Regions from separate parts of the Bacillus sp. ABA4_010 genome, predicted to be linked through region 1. Evidence: riboswitches for the same ligand, from Rfam matches in the RefSeq annotation. Region 1 holds a riboswitch; each other region holds the start of a gene.
The links. Region 1 has a riboswitch for S-adenosylmethionine ahead of metK (methionine adenosyltransferase). Riboswitches for the same ligand answer to the same signal wherever they lie in the genome.
Positions count from the first base shown of each region.

Region 2: linked by a shared signal. The riboswitch ahead of mtnK (S-methyl-5-thioribose kinase) and the one ahead of metK (methionine adenosyltransferase) in region 1 are both predicted to bind S-adenosylmethionine.
Region 3: linked by a shared signal. The riboswitch ahead of mtnW (2,3-diketo-5-methylthiopentyl-1-phosphate enolase) and the one ahead of metK (methionine adenosyltransferase) in region 1 are both predicted to bind S-adenosylmethionine.
Region 4: linked by a shared signal. The riboswitch ahead of ACXAEO_RS15760 (hypothetical protein) and the one ahead of metK (methionine adenosyltransferase) in region 1 are both predicted to bind S-adenosylmethionine.

Region 1 is NZ_JBSWUN010000003.1:47,541-51,827, forward strand. Features, by position in the region: gene ACXAEO_RS01470 (DUF2584 domain-containing protein) at 1-222, shown strand, start outside; gene pckA (phosphoenolpyruvate carboxykinase (ATP)) at 296-1,882, opposite strand; SAM riboswitch class I at 2,144-2,267, shown strand; gene metK (methionine adenosyltransferase) at 2,413-3,612, shown strand; gene ACXAEO_RS01485 (glycosyltransferase family 4 protein) at 3,666-4,287, opposite strand, start outside.
Region 2 is NZ_JBSWUN010000003.1:2,883,919-2,888,205, reverse strand. Features, by position in the region: gene ACXAEO_RS15535 (methylated-DNA--[protein]-cysteine S-methyltransferase) at 1-384, shown strand, start outside; gene ACXAEO_RS15530 (hypothetical protein) at 414-584, opposite strand; gene mtnA (S-methyl-5-thioribose-1-phosphate isomerase) at 881-1,930, opposite strand; gene mtnK (S-methyl-5-thioribose kinase) at 1,954-3,135, opposite strand; SAM riboswitch class I at 3,286-3,453, opposite strand; gene ACXAEO_RS15515 (carbon-nitrogen family hydrolase) at 3,597-4,287, opposite strand, start outside.
Region 3 is NZ_JBSWUN010000003.1:2,879,124-2,883,410, forward strand. Features, by position in the region: gene ACXAEO_RS15490 (1,2-dihydroxy-3-keto-5-methylthiopentene dioxygenase) at 49-564, opposite strand; gene ACXAEO_RS15495 (methylthioribulose 1-phosphate dehydratase) at 584-1,213, opposite strand; gene ACXAEO_RS15500 (2-hydroxy-3-keto-5-methylthiopentenyl-1-phosphate phosphatase) at 1,210-1,872, opposite strand; gene mtnW (2,3-diketo-5-methylthiopentyl-1-phosphate enolase) at 1,869-3,095, opposite strand; SAM riboswitch class I at 3,211-3,325, opposite strand; gene ACXAEO_RS15510 (aminotransferase class I/II-fold pyridoxal phosphate-dependent enzyme) at 3,410-4,287, opposite strand, start outside.
Region 4 is NZ_JBSWUN010000003.1:2,937,166-2,941,452, reverse strand. Features, by position in the region: partial or broken gene ACXAEO_RS15770 (cache domain-containing protein) at 214-1,032, shown strand; gene ACXAEO_RS15765 (methyl-accepting chemotaxis protein) at 1,027-1,974, shown strand; SAM riboswitch class I at 2,070-2,172, shown strand; gene ACXAEO_RS15760 (hypothetical protein) at 2,266-2,577, shown strand; partial or broken gene ACXAEO_RS15755 (cache domain-containing protein) at 2,726-3,775, shown strand; gene ACXAEO_RS15750 (methyl-accepting chemotaxis protein) at 3,767-4,287, shown strand, end outside.

The DNA of each region.
Region 1 (4,287 bases):
AACACGATGATTGTAACAAAAGGGAAAGAAAAACGTGTCGAGGAAAATGTATTTGTACTGGAGAAGGAAGGGTACCGTCTTTACCCGCTTGATGTACCTATTGAAGTTCGTAAAACAAAAAAAGGTGAATGTGCAGGTACGGCAATTATCCGAAAAGTGGAGCTCACTAACGAGCAAACGACTATTTATTACGAATTGATTTCATTGAATTCCATTAACTAACGAAGAAGCCCCAATCATGAAGGTTCAGTGAATGACCGACTTTCATGATTGGGGCTTTGTGCTAAACGACGTGTTACACTAATGGGCCGCCGAGATTTTTAATGTCGTCTGAGATAGTAGTGAACTTACGGAAATTCTCTTTAAATTGGTACGCAAGCTCTTTTGCTTTTTGTTCAAATTCTTCCTGGTTATCCCACGTTCTAGATGGCTGAAGCACTTCATCAGGAACTCCTGGTACATGTGCGGGGATGGCTAGACCAAAGATAGGGTCTTGAATGGTTTCCACATTCGTTAAATCGCCCTCTAAGGCTGCTTGAACCATAGCTCGTGTATAAGCTAATTTCATCCGTTGTCCTACTCCATAGCCTCCACCGGTCCATCCCGTATTGACAAGGTATACGTTTACATCGTGTTCGTCGATTTTCTCTCCGAGCATTTCTGCATATGTTGTAGCAGGAAGTGGAAGGAATGGAGATCCAAAGCATGTAGAGAATGTAGCTTGCGGTGAAGTGACTCCACGCTCAGTACCAGCAAGCTTGCTGGTGTATCCGCTTAAAAAGTGATACATCGCTTGTTCTTTTGTTAGCTTACTGATCGGAGGAAGAACCCCAAACGCATCTGCTGTTAAAAAGACGATGGTAGTCGGATGACCTGCGACACTTGGGTCGACAATGTTATGCATAGCTTGCAGCGGGTAGGCTGCACGTGTATTTTCAGTTAACGAGTTATCATTATAATCCGGAAGGCGGGAAGCATCATCGAGAACGACGTTTTCTAATACCGCGCCAAAGCGGATGGCGTTATAAATTTGTGGTTCTTTTTCCTTGGATAAATTGATGCATTTCGCATAGCAACCGCCTTCAATATTGAACACGCCAGCGTTAGACCATCCGTGCTCATCATCGCCAATTAAGCGGCGATTCGTATCTGCTGAAAGCGTTGTTTTTCCTGTTCCTGAAAGCCCAAAAAACAAAGCAACATCGCCTTCTTGACCAACATTGGCAGAACAATGCATAGACAAGACGTTCTTTTCAGGTAGTAGATAGTTCATTACAGAGAAGATGGATTTCTTCATTTCTCCAGCGTATTCAGTTCCACCAATTAATACTACTTTACGCTCAAAAGAAATAATGATGAATGTTTCAGAGTGCGTACCGTCTACAGCAGGATCAGCTTTAAAATTAGGAGCAGAAATCACTGTAAAGGCTGCTTCATGCGTCTCCATTTCTTGATTTGTCGGACGGATGAATAATTGGTGGGCAAACAAGTTGTGCCAAGCATATTCGTTAATGACACGAATCGGTAAACGTTGTTTTAAGTCCGCACCGGCAAAACCATTGAATAAAAAGAGTTCTCCCTGTTCTTTTAAGTATGTTAATACCTTTTTATATAGGGCATCAAATTTGTCAGCGGCAAAAGGTTGATTGACTTTTCCCCAATCAATTTTATCCTTAGTTGATGTTTCTTCTACAATAAACTTATCTTCTGGAGAGCGTCCGGTATATTTCCCGGTTTCCGCACGAACTGCACCTGAAGCTGTCAATTGTCCTTCTCCACGAGATAGCACCTTTTCCACCAGTTGAGGGACTGATAGATTATGATGAACGGTCGGTAATTGAAGAAGTTCATTTAATTCATTTGAAACATCCACTATACTCATATTGAATACCATCCTTTTATTTTAAAGTTTATTTTATATACGATTAGTAAACTCATAAAATAGTATAACACATTTATAACAATAGTCTATACTATTTAGAGATAAATGTTCGTATGTAATACAAAAATGGACAAAATAGAGTTGATTGACGAAGAACACAATAACAGAAGAAAAAATATATGTTGTGCGTTCTTTTTTTATTGGATAAATTGTTGACATGTTTCGACGTTTTACGGTATGATATGTCCTTGAACGGATACTCTCTTATCCCGAGCTGGTGGAGGGACAGGCCCTATGAAACCCAGCAACCATCGCCATGTATTATCATAAAAAGGCGATAAGGTGCTAACCTGACGCAAGGCTTCTTGCCCTTGATCGATAAGAGTGAAAGGCGCTAGTGAACGTACAAACCTTTCCTCATATATAGGGAAGGTTTTTTATATTTTTTCAATAAAATGAACTAGTTTTATGAATAATAAGGGAATGAGTACCGTATCTTTGTTGTTTTCATTTAAAAGGAGGAAATACTGATGTCAACAAAACGTCGTTTATTTACATCTGAGTCAGTAACAGAAGGCCATCCGGATAAGATTTGTGACCAAATCTCCGACTCCATTCTTGATGCGATTTTAGCGAAAGACGCTAATGCGCGTGTTGCTTGCGAAACATCCGTTACAACGGGTTTAGTATTAGTGAGTGGTGAAATCACAACTTCTACATATGTAGACATTCCGAAAATCGTTCGTGAAACAATTCGCGAAATTGGTTATACTCGTGCAAAATATGGTTTTGATGCTGAAACTTGTGCAGTTTTAACGTCAATCGATGAGCAATCAGCGGATATCGCGATGGGTGTTGACCAAGCGTTAGAAGCTCGTGAAGGTCAAATGACAGAAGAGGAAATCGAAGCAATCGGAGCAGGGGACCAAGGATTAATGTTTGGTTATGCTTGTAACGAAACGAAAGAATTAATGCCTCTTCCAATCTCATTGGCACATAAGCTTGCACGCCGTTTAACAGAAGTGCGCAAAGAAGAAATTTTACCATACCTTCGTCCAGATGGTAAAACGCAAGTAACAGTAGAATATGATGAAAACGGACAACCGGTACGCATTGATACAATCGTAATTTCTACACAACATCACCCAGAAATTACATTGGAGCAAATTCAACGTAACCTTAAAGAGCATGTCATCAACCCAGTTGTTCCAGCTGAGTTAATTGACGAAGAAACAAAATACTTCATCAACCCGACAGGCCGTTTCGTAATTGGTGGTCCTCAAGGTGATGCAGGTCTAACAGGTCGTAAAATCATCGTTGACACTTACGGTGGATATGCACGTCACGGTGGTGGAGCATTCTCTGGTAAGGATGCGACAAAAGTAGACCGTTCTGCGGCATATGCGGCACGTTACGTGGCTAAAAACATCGTAGCAGCAGGATTAGCGGACAAATGTGAAGTTCAGCTTGCATACGCAATTGGTGTAGCAAAACCTGTTTCTATCGCTGTTGATACGTTCGGAACTGGTACAGTTTCTGAAGAGGTATTAGTAGAATTAGTTCGTGAAAACTTTGACTTACGTCCAGCAGGAATCATTAAAATGCTTGATTTACGTCGCCCGATTTACAAGCAAACAGCTGCTTATGGTCACTTCGGCCGCAACGATTTGGACCTTCCATGGGAGCGTACAGACAAAGCAGAAGCATTAAAAACACAAGCTACAAAATAATAAAAAAATCCGGTCTGCATAGACCGGATTTTTTTATTGGAAAAAGAAGCATGTTACGCTAGTTGGATGGAGTCTGCTGGCTGTGAAAGTGCTGCTTCATACTGGAGCAGCAAGCCATCAAAAATATTATCCCATGTTTGTGTAAGAGCATATTGTCTTGCTTGATGTCCAAGCTGTATGCGCTTATGGAGATTGTCGAGGCAAAACGTGATGTAATGAATAAACTGTGAAACGGATTCAGGGTCACATAAAAAACCTGTTCGATCGTGCTGAACAATATGTTTCACACCGCCAGCACTCGCACCTATAACAGGAGTCCCAGCGGCTAAAGATTCCAGTACGACGTTCCCGAACGTTTCAGTAGCCGATGGGAAAACAAATAAGTCGGAAGCGGCATACACTTTCGCTAGCTGTTCTTCCTGAAGAAAACCGGTAAAAGTCATATGTTCCAATGATTCTTTTTGCAGTTTTTCTTTGGAAGGGCCATCGCCAACGATGAGCCAGTGAGTCTGATGTTTAAGATGATCCGGTAAGGACTTAGCGATGTTCATTAATAGGTCAAGATTTTTCTCTGGAGCGAGCCGGCCTACATATGTCAAAATGTACGGACGCTTAATGTTGTATTTAATTCGGACGTCAAAACGATCATAGTGGGGGTGGAAGAGAGTCGCATCT
Region 2 (4,287 bases), 2.8 Mb from region 1:
GGAGGACCTGATTCATGGGCTTTTCAAGCGGAGCAACAATTGCTAGCCTATTTTGAAGGAAACCGAACGATCTTTGATGTGCCATTTGATGTGGAAGGAACAATGTTTCAGCAACAAGTATGGCGAACATTATCGACCATCCCTTATGGAGAAGTATGGTCGTACGGCGATGTAGCTAAGATCATTGGCAATCCAAAAGCGGTTAGGGCAGTAGGGCAAGCCAATCGAGTGAATCCCCTTCCGGTCATTGTTCCTTGTCATCGAGTCATCGGGAAAAATGGAACATTAACAGGTTATGCGGGCAACCAAATTGGATTAAAAGAACAATTATTGCAGCTTGAAGGCATGAAAGCGGAAAATGGCAAGCTTATCGTCAGGCAATGATCAACAAGAAGGCTGGAAACTAGAAAGTGCTATAACTCACTTTCTAGTTTCCAGCCTTCTCCTTCGATAAAGACAAAATCGACCGATGTGACCATCTCGTTATCTGAATACGATCCATCATGAGACATGTTTGTTTCGCGTTCATCGCTGTACGGACTTTTACTCGAAACAGGTTGTTCTTTCGTGCTATCTTTTGTCATAAAGAGAGCCTCCTTCATGCGTAGATAAGAAAGTAACCATGCTTTCTTTAAACGTAAAGAGGAAGATCCATCTCCCATTCATTCTTAGCTGTCAATCCCGCGCTCAATTCAGAAAACAAAAAGATGGAGAAGATAAGGCTGTTATATTGTATGTGGTAGGACTGCTCTTTTTTCATTACATTTTCATGACAAATTTTAGACGAGCATGTATAGAAGAAAGCAAACGTCTATCGACCTTTGTTTTCTTCTATACTATGAAATGAATGACCGAGAATGTTTGTGCATTCGTTACATTGTTATTGCGGAAATAATTTTTGAATTTCTTCTACGTACGGTCCTTTTAAAACCCCTTTTTCCGTAATGATTGCCGTTATGAGTTCGTTTGGCGTGACATCGAATGCTGGATTATAGACAGCGATGCCTTCAGGAGCAATACGCTGTCCATGTAAATGAGTGATTTCTTCTGAAGCACGTTCTTCAATTGGAATAGCTGCTCCGCTGTCAATCGTCGGATCAAATGTCGAAAGAGGTGCTGCGACATAAAACGGAATGTTAAAAGATTTTGCAAGAAGTGCCAGTCCGTATGTTCCAATTTTATTGGCAGTGTCGCCGTTTGCGGCAATGCGGTCAGCGCCGACAATAATGGCATTGATTCCTTTCGTCTTAATTGTATGTGCAGCCATATTGTCTGTAATGAGGGTGACATCTACTCCAGATTGCTGTAATTCCCATGCTGTTAAACGTGATCCTTGTAAAACAGGACGTGTTTCACATGCATACACCTTCAGCGGAATTTCCTTCTCTACAGATAAATGGAAGGGAGCGAGTGCCGTTCCGTAGTAGGCGGTGGCAATAGAGCCGGCATTGCAAATGGTCATGACAGAGTCGTGCTTATGAAACAATGATAAAGCTTGTTCCCCAATGCTGCGACACACGCTTTCGTCTTCTACTTGAATTTGGATAGCTTCGTGAACGAGCGTTGTTTTTGCCTCATTTACAGATGAGACATCGTGAATGCTTTTTGTCAGTCGGTCAAGTGCCCAAAATAAGTTAACAGCAGTTGGACGTGAACTTGCCAAATAATCACGATCTTTTCCAAGTCGTATTTTAAATTCCTCAATATTTTTTTCTTCATAGCGGGAAGCGGCTAAGGCTAAACCGAAAGCGGCTGTAATCCCGATAGCTGGAGCTCCGCGCACCTTTAGTGATGTGATGGCTTCCCAAACATCTTCTATTGTTTTTAGCTCTAAATATTCAATCGAAAGAGGCAATGCTTGCTGATTTAATAAGCGAATATGTGTATCGTTCCATTGGACAGAACGCGGTAAAGGCAAAGTTGTTGTCATTGTGTTCCTTCCTTTCATGTATATTAAACGGTTACTTTTACGATTTCATGAATAATATCAGGGGTAATGCTTTGTTGATTTAAAAGCAATGCTTTGCCGATACGTAGGGCACGGCGTTTCGCTTGCAGTCTTGTTTGTGAATCTTCAATGCTGTCCAAGTCTGCGACATGAGCTAAGCCGATGGTACGACGAATCATTTCACAACCGGCAAAGCCTACGGCATCGCGCCATGTTGTTTTTAATACATAGTCTAAATATCCATGAACTGAGGCAAAAGCTTCATGACTGTCTTTTTTCCAAAGGTCCGTAAAGACTGTGCTGAATACAGTCCATGTTTCCTCTACTTGACTGAATAATTGCTCTTGTTCAGTTTCACTGCGGGTAATGGCATTTAATAATAAATTGGCGATGAACTGCCCTAAGTCAAAACCTAAAGGACCGTAGAAAGCGAACTCTGGATCAATGATTTTCGTTGTATACTCATCAGCAAAAATACTGCCGGTATGTAAATCTCCATGAATGAGAGCATCGCTATTCGTTAAAAACTTTTTCTTGAGTTTTGCCGCTTCAAGTTTGACAAGCGAATCGTTCCAAAGTGTTTCGACATCTTCCCGCAGTTCTTCTTCAAAGTCATTTGTTTCATGGTCAAAAAATGGATCGGTAAAGACAAGGTCTTCTGTAATTTTGCAAAGGTCTGGATTGACAAATTGTTTCACAAGTTCTTTTTTCGCTTCCGGGTCAAGGGCGAAATCGGATGTATAAAACAAAATGTTGGCTAAAAATTCACCTACATGCTTTGGTAAAAGTGGATATGATTTTCCTTCAATGAGCCCGGTACGTGAAATTTGCAGATGTGACAAATCTTCCATGACCGTTACTGCCAAGTGATCATCTGTATAGTAAACTTCTGGAACGTATTGAGGTACGTATTGAGCAAATTGTTTAAGCGCATTGCTTTCAATTTTGGCACGGTTTAAGCTCAGCGGCCAGCTTTCCCCGACCACTTTCGCGTAAGGGAGAGCTTGTTTAATAATTACACCTTTTTGGCTTTCGTCTGTAATGTGAAACACGAGATTTAAATTTCCGTCTCCAATTTCACGTGATGACAATACAGCACCTTCCGGGAATAAACGTAGTTTAACGGCTAAAGCAATGGCCGTTTCTTCTGTTAATGCCTTGTAAGCCGCTTTAGTAGATAATGACATGTTCAAAACCTCCATCATTTTATAAGTTTTCTTATCGGTTTAATAAGTTTTATAGTTAACTTGATTGAAAGAGGCTTTGTACATCTATTGCATTTCGAGTAAAAAAGCCTCTTTCTTAGCGAAAGAGGCTTGAAGACGATGCGTCCAAACCTCTTATCTGCCAGAAAGATATCTTTCTGTTGGATGTAGCACCGTGCCTTCATGAACAATGTAATGTTCAATAGCGCCAAAAAAAAACGGCGCTCCACCTTGCGATGGTAGTATGGTCGGTTGCTGGGCTTCATAGGGCCAATTCCCTCAGCCAACTCTTGATAAGAGATATGCTATATGTGATTGAAAATTTAGAATACATGTTAAAATTTGAATGTTTTAACCGCTTGATGTGAATCTTAACAGGATAAGCTTATTACTGTCAATCTTTTTTTATTTTGTGACACCACTTTTTTTCGTAGATGAACTCATCATACATAAAAATCCGTACGGCGGTCGGAGAAAATTGGGATTTGTGCCCGCACGTTTTTTACCTTCTCACTATCAATGATTCCGGTAATGATTTCTTCGCTTTCGGATGCTTCTGCTACAATTTCTCCCCATGGATCGATGATGAGGGAGTGGCCGCCAAATGTATTGTCAGGGTTGCTGCCTGTGCAGTTGCAAGCGACGACATAACATTGATTTTCGATGGCACGGCTAATTAATAGTGAACGCCAGTGGGCGATACGAGGAAGCGGCCATTCCGCTGATACGAATAACACTTCTGCACCTTGACTCGTGTGAACGCGCATCCATTCCGGGAAACGGATGTCATAGCAGATGAACCCTGCACAAGATGTATCATGTAGCGTAAACAGATTTTGAGTATCCCCAGCCTTTAAGTATACGTGCTCATCCATCAATTTGAATAAGTGCAGTTTGCTATATTCAGAGATGAGCTCTCCTTCTTGATTAAACACATACATCGTGTTTGTAATACCTGTGTCGGTTTTTTTGGCGACAGACCCTGCAACAATGGCCACTTGATGTTTGTTGGCAAAAGAAGAGAAAAATTGTTTCGTTTTTGCTCCGTCTTCATCCGCAATGTCCTCTAGGCGGGTCAAATCATAACCTGTCGACCATAGCTCAGGCAACACTATAATATGAGGTTGTTCTTCA
Region 3 (4,287 bases), 2.8 Mb from region 1:
AATCAGCAGGCTAAAACTCCTGCTGATTCCTTTCATGCATCTGTTTCATTATTCGTAAATCGGTACCCATCCTTCTGTTGTGACGAAAATACGCACCGCTACTACTTTGCGATCATCCATTAAAGTGAAATAATGACGAACATTTTCAGGAACGGAAATTAAATCTCCTGGCTCTAGTTCTACATCAAAGAAGTTTCCATCTTTTCCTTGAATAACAAAAATGCCGTGTCCACTTACGATAAAGCGTACTTCATCATCTGTATGGTGATGCTCCTTTTGGAAATTTTGCAGAAGCTGTTCTAAGTTCGGTGTTGTTTCTGATAACGAAATCACATCCGCCGTCTTATAGCCACGACGTTCAGAAATGTCCGCAATTTCTGCCTCAAATGCTGTTAAGATCTCATTTTTTTGCTCATCTGTTAACGCGTAGTTTTCGCGCAATGCTTCTGGAAGCTTCGTCATGTCCCATTTTTCATAAATAACTTCATTGCTTGCTAAAAACTCCTTAACCTCTTGTTGATCTGCGATGCGCTCATTATTGTTGTGTAAACGAATTTCTGCCATTTTCTTTTCCTCCTTGTATTTAAACCGTTTGAAATGTTGATTGTAATGAACGGATTTTTAAATGATAACTAAATAAAAATTCATACGCTTCTAAATATTTCTTTGCGTCAAAGGCTGTTTTGCCCCATACGGTAATCCCGTGATTGCGAATGAGAACCGCTCCTTGATCCCCTTTCACATGCTGGCTGAATTCCTCTGCTAACGTCGGAATATGCGCATGATTCCGAATAATCGGAATGCGAATTTCCGCATCTTCTTCCCAAATGCCTAGCGCTTTAATGATTTCTTGCCCTTTGAACACCACTTCGCCCTCATCGCCATATAGTTCCGAAATGACGTTATTGTCAATCGTATGGACATGAAGACTGCAGCCAGCATCTGTTTTCTCATAAATCTCGACGTGAAGCAGCGTCTCTGCTGACGGCTTCAAATCCGTTTCCTCTGCTTTATTCCCTTTTGCATCCACTAACAGGAAATCCTCTGCCGTGCGCTTTCGTTTATCTTTTCCACTAGCAGTCACAAGAAACGTCACCGGATGATCCGTTACTTTAATGGCTAGGTTCCCGCTTGTTCCCGGGAACCAGTCGCGTGCAGCTAGTTCATCTTTGACGTCTGCCAGCTCATGCCATCGTTTCGCCAAAATACTCATGATGTCACCCCCGCTAATTCTTTTATATGTCCAATCACATCGTGAAACGTAGTAAATGGACGATATGGAATATGTAATTCCTCACACTTTTCAATTAAGAAGTCGCGTGCTATAACCGCATCTGCCATTTTAGCCGCCTGCAAATCGGTGATGGAGTCACCGATGACAATTTTAAAATCATATCCTTGCCCAAGCTTGCGAATGAGAGATGGTTTGCAACAACCACACTCATTGTCGCATTGCGCGTCACATGAATGCGGCCATGTAATGGTAATGGTTTTCCCACTAAAATCTGAACCGTTGCAGTAAATGCTTTCTTGTTCTACGAAGCCGTCGAGTAAAGGATGCACGAAAAAGTCAATGCCTCCACTTACGATATAAAGCGGAATGTTTTCTTGCTTCACAAACGCTACAAAATCTGAAAAGCCTTCACGAATTTTAGCGTTCTCAAGCAAAAACTCGATGAGCTCTTCCTTAAGCGTTACAGGCAAAAGGGAGAACATTCTCCCGACGCCTTCTTTAATAGAGATACGCTGAGCCAAAACGTCATCTTTAATGACTTCCCACTCAGATGGAGCGAATGTTTTCATAAGGGCAATGATGTTATCACTGTTCGTAATCGTTCCATCAAAATCACAGAAAATCACGGGCTTACTCATGACGGCACCTCCACTGTTCCCCATAAAGCAATCGCTTTTCGAAGTGGTTCGGACTGCTCGGCTCTTTGTTCAAGCGTCTCTCCGCTTAACACTCCATCGACCGCATCACGAAATGCACGGCCACCTCCTGCGGCTCCATCTGGATGTCCATGAACACCGCCTCCGGCATTGATAACCGAATCAATTCCAAAATCGTTAATCAATAATGGCACCATGCCTGGATGAATCCCCGCTGATGGAACAGGAAAGGCTGTTTTAAGGTGGTTATTTGAAACGATAAGCTCCTCCTTAATCGCCACCGCATCTTGGAACGGCAACGCTACACTTCCGTACGGAGACGGAAAGAGCGATAAATCTGCTCCCGCGATGCGCAATAGCTTCCCAAGTAGTAGCGAATACGAAAAGCCGTAATAGGGGGACGGTGTTGATGCCCCGCTGACAGCTGGATGAGCCATAATCGGAAGCGCAATCTCATCATCTTCACGCAATGCTTGTAGCACGTCCAACCCGTAAGCAAATACATTAAATAGCAAGGCATCTGCACCAAGTTCAGCGGCGCGCTTCGCTTTCTCTCTTAAGTCAAATGTACGGCCTGTCAAGTTGACGGCGTACAACGTACGATGCCCTGTTTGGGCAAACACCTCATCTAGCACTCGCTTTCCTTCCGTAATTCGTTTTTCAAACGGCGTCAGGTTGCTGTCGAATAAAATTTCATCATCCTTGACAAGATCAACCCCACCTAATGCCTGTTCCCGAAGCTGTTCAGTCAAATAGTTAATATCCCGTCCAATCACTCCTTTGAAGATGCTCATAACAAGCGGTCGATCGTACACACCAAGTTTCTTTCGAATTCCCTCGATGCCAAAGCGAGGACCAGGAAATTGCTCGAGCAATGATTCGTGAAAGTCTAAGTCGACAAGTTTTACTTTTCCATCAAGTGATAATTTTCCGAAAACCGTCGTTAAAATAGCTGGGATATCTGCTGAAAAATTGGCAGCAGGATACGCAATTTTTATTAACACTTGAGACGCCTGCTCATCTGAATCCGTTTGTAAAGGGGTCACTGACACAACTCGCCCTTTATGCTTTTTGAGCTGTTCTTGCTCAAGCAACGGCAAATCCGTCCACGAACCAATTGTTAATCCAAGCGCAATTCCTTCTGCCTTCTTTTCGAACCCTCCTGATAATCCATGAATCAAATAGCTCGCAATTACTTCACTCATGCTTCCGTTCTCCTTTGCTGTATGATTGTATAGTCCATTTTCTAGCAAACATTATCAAGCACCAACCTCAAAACAAAAAGCCTCTTCGATAAGAAGAGGCTAATTACTAGTACTCTTCTTATCTCTCAGCTTACTGCTGTAAGAATTAGCACCGTGCTTAACAGTCTTGCATCGTTAAGTCGGTTGCCGGGCTTCGTCGGGCTCATCCCTCCACCTGCTCTTGATAAGAAAGTTGCTTATTTATGTTAGTTTCCAAAAAGTTCATGTTCAATTAATCTAGTTTGGATTATGACAGGAGTTTTTTTCTTTGTCAATTATTTTTTGGAAAATAAATTTAAACGTTCAATTCGGGCAACCGCTTCCTGCAAACGATCTTCGTCCGTCAATAAGCCTACACGAACATATCCTTCTCCATATTCACCGAACCCAATGCCTGGCGCAACAACGACATGTGCCTCCTCCAGTAACAAATCCGCAAACTGTTCCGACGAATAGCCTTCAGGCACAGGCAGCCAAGCAAAAAAGGAGCCAGCAGGCGCTTGCACATCCCAACCAATTTGCTGCAATCCGTCAATAAAGACACGACGGCGTGATTCATACAATCCAACAAGTTCATCCACACAACTTTGAGACTCTAGCAAAGCTGTCGCTGCTGCTGCTTGAACCGCACCGAAAATGCTGACATACAAATGATCTTGCAATAAGTTAATCGCCTCAATGACACTTTCATTCCCTACTGCAAACCCAACACGCCAGCCCGCCATGTTATATGTTTTTGAGAATGTATAAATTTCGATGCCAATCTCTTTCGCCCCATCTGTTTGTAAAAAGCTGCGCGGCTTTTGTCCGTCAAATCCAACGGCTCCATAGGCAAAATCATGAACGACACAAATATCATGCTGTTTAGCCATGTCTACTGTTTCTTCAAAAAACGCAGACGTTGCCGTCGCACCTGTCGGGTTATTCGGATAATTTAAAAACATAAGCTTCGCTTTTTGTTTGACTTCTTCTGACAGTTCTTCGTAGTTTGGAAGAAATTGATGTTCTGCGCGAAGTGGCATCGTTTCCATTCGAGCCTGAGCAAGTTCCACCCCTGACCAATAGTCGGGATAGCCCGGGTCTGGTACTAATACTGTATCTCCCGGATTTAATAAACATTGGGGAATTTCCACAAGCCCCGCTTTCCCGCCGA
Region 4 (4,287 bases), 2.9 Mb from region 1:
ATGCTAAATCTTCTAACCTTAAGCGACTGACTGCTGCCAGCTGCTTAGGTGAAAAATATTGACGGATGTAGTGGAATGTATTGATAGATTGATTTTTCCGCTGAAAAAAGGGAGAAAGTTGCCGATAAATAGAGTATAAAAAGAAACTTTCGTCAAATAGGCGATTGCGGTACTATCAGGAACGAAAGAGCAGCTTTAGAGTGGGGGATTAGTATGAAGGGTCAATTTGTTCACAGTCTTCGTTTTAAAATGTTAACCTTGGTTGTAAGCGTTATCATAATTACATCGACAGCTCTTGGTTTTGCGAGCTATTTTGTCGCAAAGCAGCAGCTTGTGGAAGCAGGGAAGCTAGATTTAAGTAATACAGTTCAAGGAGCACTGACGGTCGTGGAGCGTCTGCAGCAGCAGGAAGAGTTTATGATGCTCAGCAAGGAGGAAGCACAGCAACAGGCAGCTGAATTGCTCGTCGGTCCGAAACTGAATGATAATAAACGAGATTTTACGAAGTCTGGTTTCTTGTATAAAGACAATGGCTACATATTTGTTTATGACAGTGAGTATAACTCCGTTGTCCATCCAATGGGCATTGAAGGAAAAAACATGGCGGATTTACAGGACGACAAGGGTGCTTATATTGTGAAAGACTTGATGGAGTCAGCGAAACAAAAAGAGAAGGAAGACCGGTTTTATGAATATTCCTGGAAAAATGAAGGAGAAAAATCGGCACGAAGTAAAATGGCATACTCCGTCTATTTTGAACCGTGGGATTGGATGATTGGTATCGGGGCATATGAAGAGGAATTTTATGAACAATTAGGTGAATTAAAGTTCATGACCTTTTTGTTCACGGTAGGCTCTGTTATTGTAGCAAGCATGATTATGTATGTCTTTGCTCGTAAGTATATTGTAGCTATTGAAAAAATGAATGAAGTAACGAATGAGGTAGCAGCAGGAAACTTCCAAGTGCAAGTGCCAGACCTTTATACGAAGGATGAAATCGGTCGGTTGGCAGCAGGATATCGACATATGCTCACTAATATGAAAGAGTTAATTGCAAAAGTGAGCGAAACAGGTCAATCGGTAGCAGCGTCTTCGGAAGAACTCACAGCTAGTGCTGATGAAACGAAGACTGCCGCTAATGAAGTTACCTTTTCCATTCAGGAAGTGGCGGAAAGAGCGGACGCTCAGCTTGTGAATGTTGAGCAGACGAGTCGCTCCATTCAGGAAATGGATGAACTTATTCGTGAAATGGCTGTTCGCTCGCAGGAGGTAGAGCATTCGGCGACACATACATCGAAGGAAGCTGAAGTTGGCAATGAATCGCTTCATAAAGTAAAAGAACAAATGAATCAAATTACTGACAAAGTGACGAAATCAACGGATGTAGTGAAAACACTTGAAAACCGTTCACATGAGATTGGTAAAATTATTGAAGTTATTACAGGTATTTCTGATCAGACGAACTTATTGGCATTGAATGCCGCGATCGAAGCCGCACGCGCAGGTGAGCATGGCCGTGGGTTTGCTGTTGTGGCAGATGAAGTGCGAAAGCTTGCTGAAGAATCAAAGCGTTCGGCGGATCAAATTAGTTCGTTAATTAAAGAGATTCAAGCAGATACAAAAATGGCGTATTCAGTCATGCAGGAGAGCACCCAAAGTGTTTCAGTTGGTATGAATGTTGTCGAGGAAGCAGGGCAAAACTTCTCTAAAATTTTAGAAGATATTTTTCAGATTCAAAAAGAAGTGCGGGAAATTTCAACGGCCACTTTCAATGTTCAGCAGCACTCGGCGGAAATAACGAAATCGACAGGGGCATTGGCAGAAGCGGCGCAAGTATCAGCAGCAAGTGCTGAAAATGTGGCTTCGGCTTCTGAACAGGAGCTTGCGGCGATGGAGGAAATCTCGTATGCTGCTCACTCGTTAAGTCAGCTTGCTCAAGATATGCAAGATTTGCTGACTAAGTTCAGAATCTAATATCATGACAGGTTTATAGATGTAGAATGAGTAAAAAAAAGATTTTAGGTATTTACAGAAAAAAACGTTTTTGGTATATTATAGAATAATTAAATAAGTTATCTAGAGTGACTGAGAGATCTGGCTCAATGACGTCACAGCAACCTGTCTTAGGCAAGGTGCTCCTACCAGCAAAGCGTATGCTTTGGATGATAAGACGGAAACGGAACTCTTTTCGCATCTAAAGCGAAAAGAGTTTTGTTGTTTAGTCACATCTTCCCGGAGCAAATCAAATGGAAAGAGAGTGTGAGGGTGATGAGTTTAAGTGGATTAGTGAGAGGTTATCTTTGTAAACGAGAATTGACAGATGAATTAGTACGGGTGGCAGCAGGAAGTTTAGAGAGGCGTTTTCGCACAGAAGATGAACGGTGTCGGGTCACGTTTCAAAAATTGGAAAATTTCTATGAAGTGGTCGTGTATCATTTTCAGCATGCGTATGCTGTCGCTTTAGATATTCATCAAGCAGAGAAGCTCAAAAATGAAGGGCTGTATGCATTGGATGAGCATTTGCTTCATCGTTTAGAAGGCGTAGGTCTTCGGATTTCCCGGGAAGTTCGAGTGTAGAAGATGAAAAGGAGGGTGAACATATTAGGTTCATCCTCCTTTTGTCGTGATAATCCATCTTTTCTCCTATAAAAAACAAGAGAAATTTGTCGAAAAATATTATGATACGTTTTTTTTTAGATTAAGGGAGAAGAGATGGGGGAACGAGATGTTTCGAAAAATTAGTTTAAAGCTTAATTTCATTGTCACAGTGATGATGGTGGTCATGCTGGCGGCAGTGGCTGGATTAAGCTATCAAATTTCTAAACAGCAAATTGAAGAGCAAGTGGAAATGCAAGCTGTGAGCACGTTGTCCGGAACGAAAGAACGAATTGAGCTATATGTAGATCAATATAGTAAAACATTGCACCATTATAGTCAAACGGACTTATTAGTGAATTTCTCGCAAATAGTAAATGAAAATGGCGATATGACCGCGTGGACGGCTGTACGGGAAGATTTCACCCGTTACTTAAACCAAAATCAAAACGTTTTGTCTATTTATGTAGGGACACCGAGCAAGAAATTTTATGCGGCGCCTGAGTCTGGTGTGCTGGATCCAACGACGAGAGGCTGGTACCAAGCAGCTGCTGAGGCACCAAATGAAGTGCATATTTCAGAAGTATATGAAGACGCGATTACGAAAAAGAACGTAATTACTTTGTCAAAGGCTATCGTTGATTCAAAGTCAGATCAGTTTCAAGGAGTAGTGGGAATCGATTTGGAGCTGACGAAATTAACGGAAATGGTTAATGAAACGCAAATTAGCCATGGCGGTTACTCGGTGATGCTCGATGCGCAAGGAAATGCTCTTGTACATCCGACGCTTCAAGGCGACAATTTGATGGACCTTCCATTTATACAAGAGATGTATAAGAAAAATGACGGTTATTTATCCTATACATTTGATAAGGAAAGTCGTATCATGCCATTTACCACGATTAACGAAACTGGTTGGAAAATGGGGATTGTGTATAAAGAGAAGGACTTGCTGAACGATGCGGCGGTCATTTTGAAATCCATTGTTTGGACATCTGCGGTGATTGTGATTATTGCTGGAGTTCTCGTCTATTTATTCTCACGAACCATTACGAAACCGATTCTTCAATTGAAAAAGGACATGGCCCTTGTTGCAGAAGGAGATTTGACTGTTGAGACAAAAGTTTCCTCAAAAGATGAAATTGGGGCACTGGCGGAATTTTTCAATCACATGGTTCAAAATATGCGAGAACTCATTGCCGCAGTGGAAAAATCGGTTGATTCTGTTCATTCATCTGTTGAGCATTTAAGCTCTGTATCGGAAGAAGCAGCGGCTTCGAGTGAAGAAATTGGTCGCGCCATCGGTGAAATTGCCCAAGGAACGACACAGCAAGCGACAGATGCCGATGTGACGAACCATAAGACGATTCAATTGTCTGAGCAAATCGCTCACACGCTTGAACAGAATAAGGAATTGAACGACTTATCTAGTGAAGTAACAACGGCGAGTGACACAGGGCTTTCGCAAATGAGCTCGCTTCGTTCACATACGAACGAAACGTTGACAGTTATTGAGCAAGTAAATGACGTCATGCTTTCGTTAACAGATAAGATGAAAAATATTGAGAGCATCGTGCATACCATTGACAGCATTTCTGACCAGACGAATTTATTAGCGCTCAATGCAAGCATTGAAGCTGCAAGAGCAGGAGATGTGGGAAAAGGTTTTGCGGTTGTTGCGGGAGAAGTACG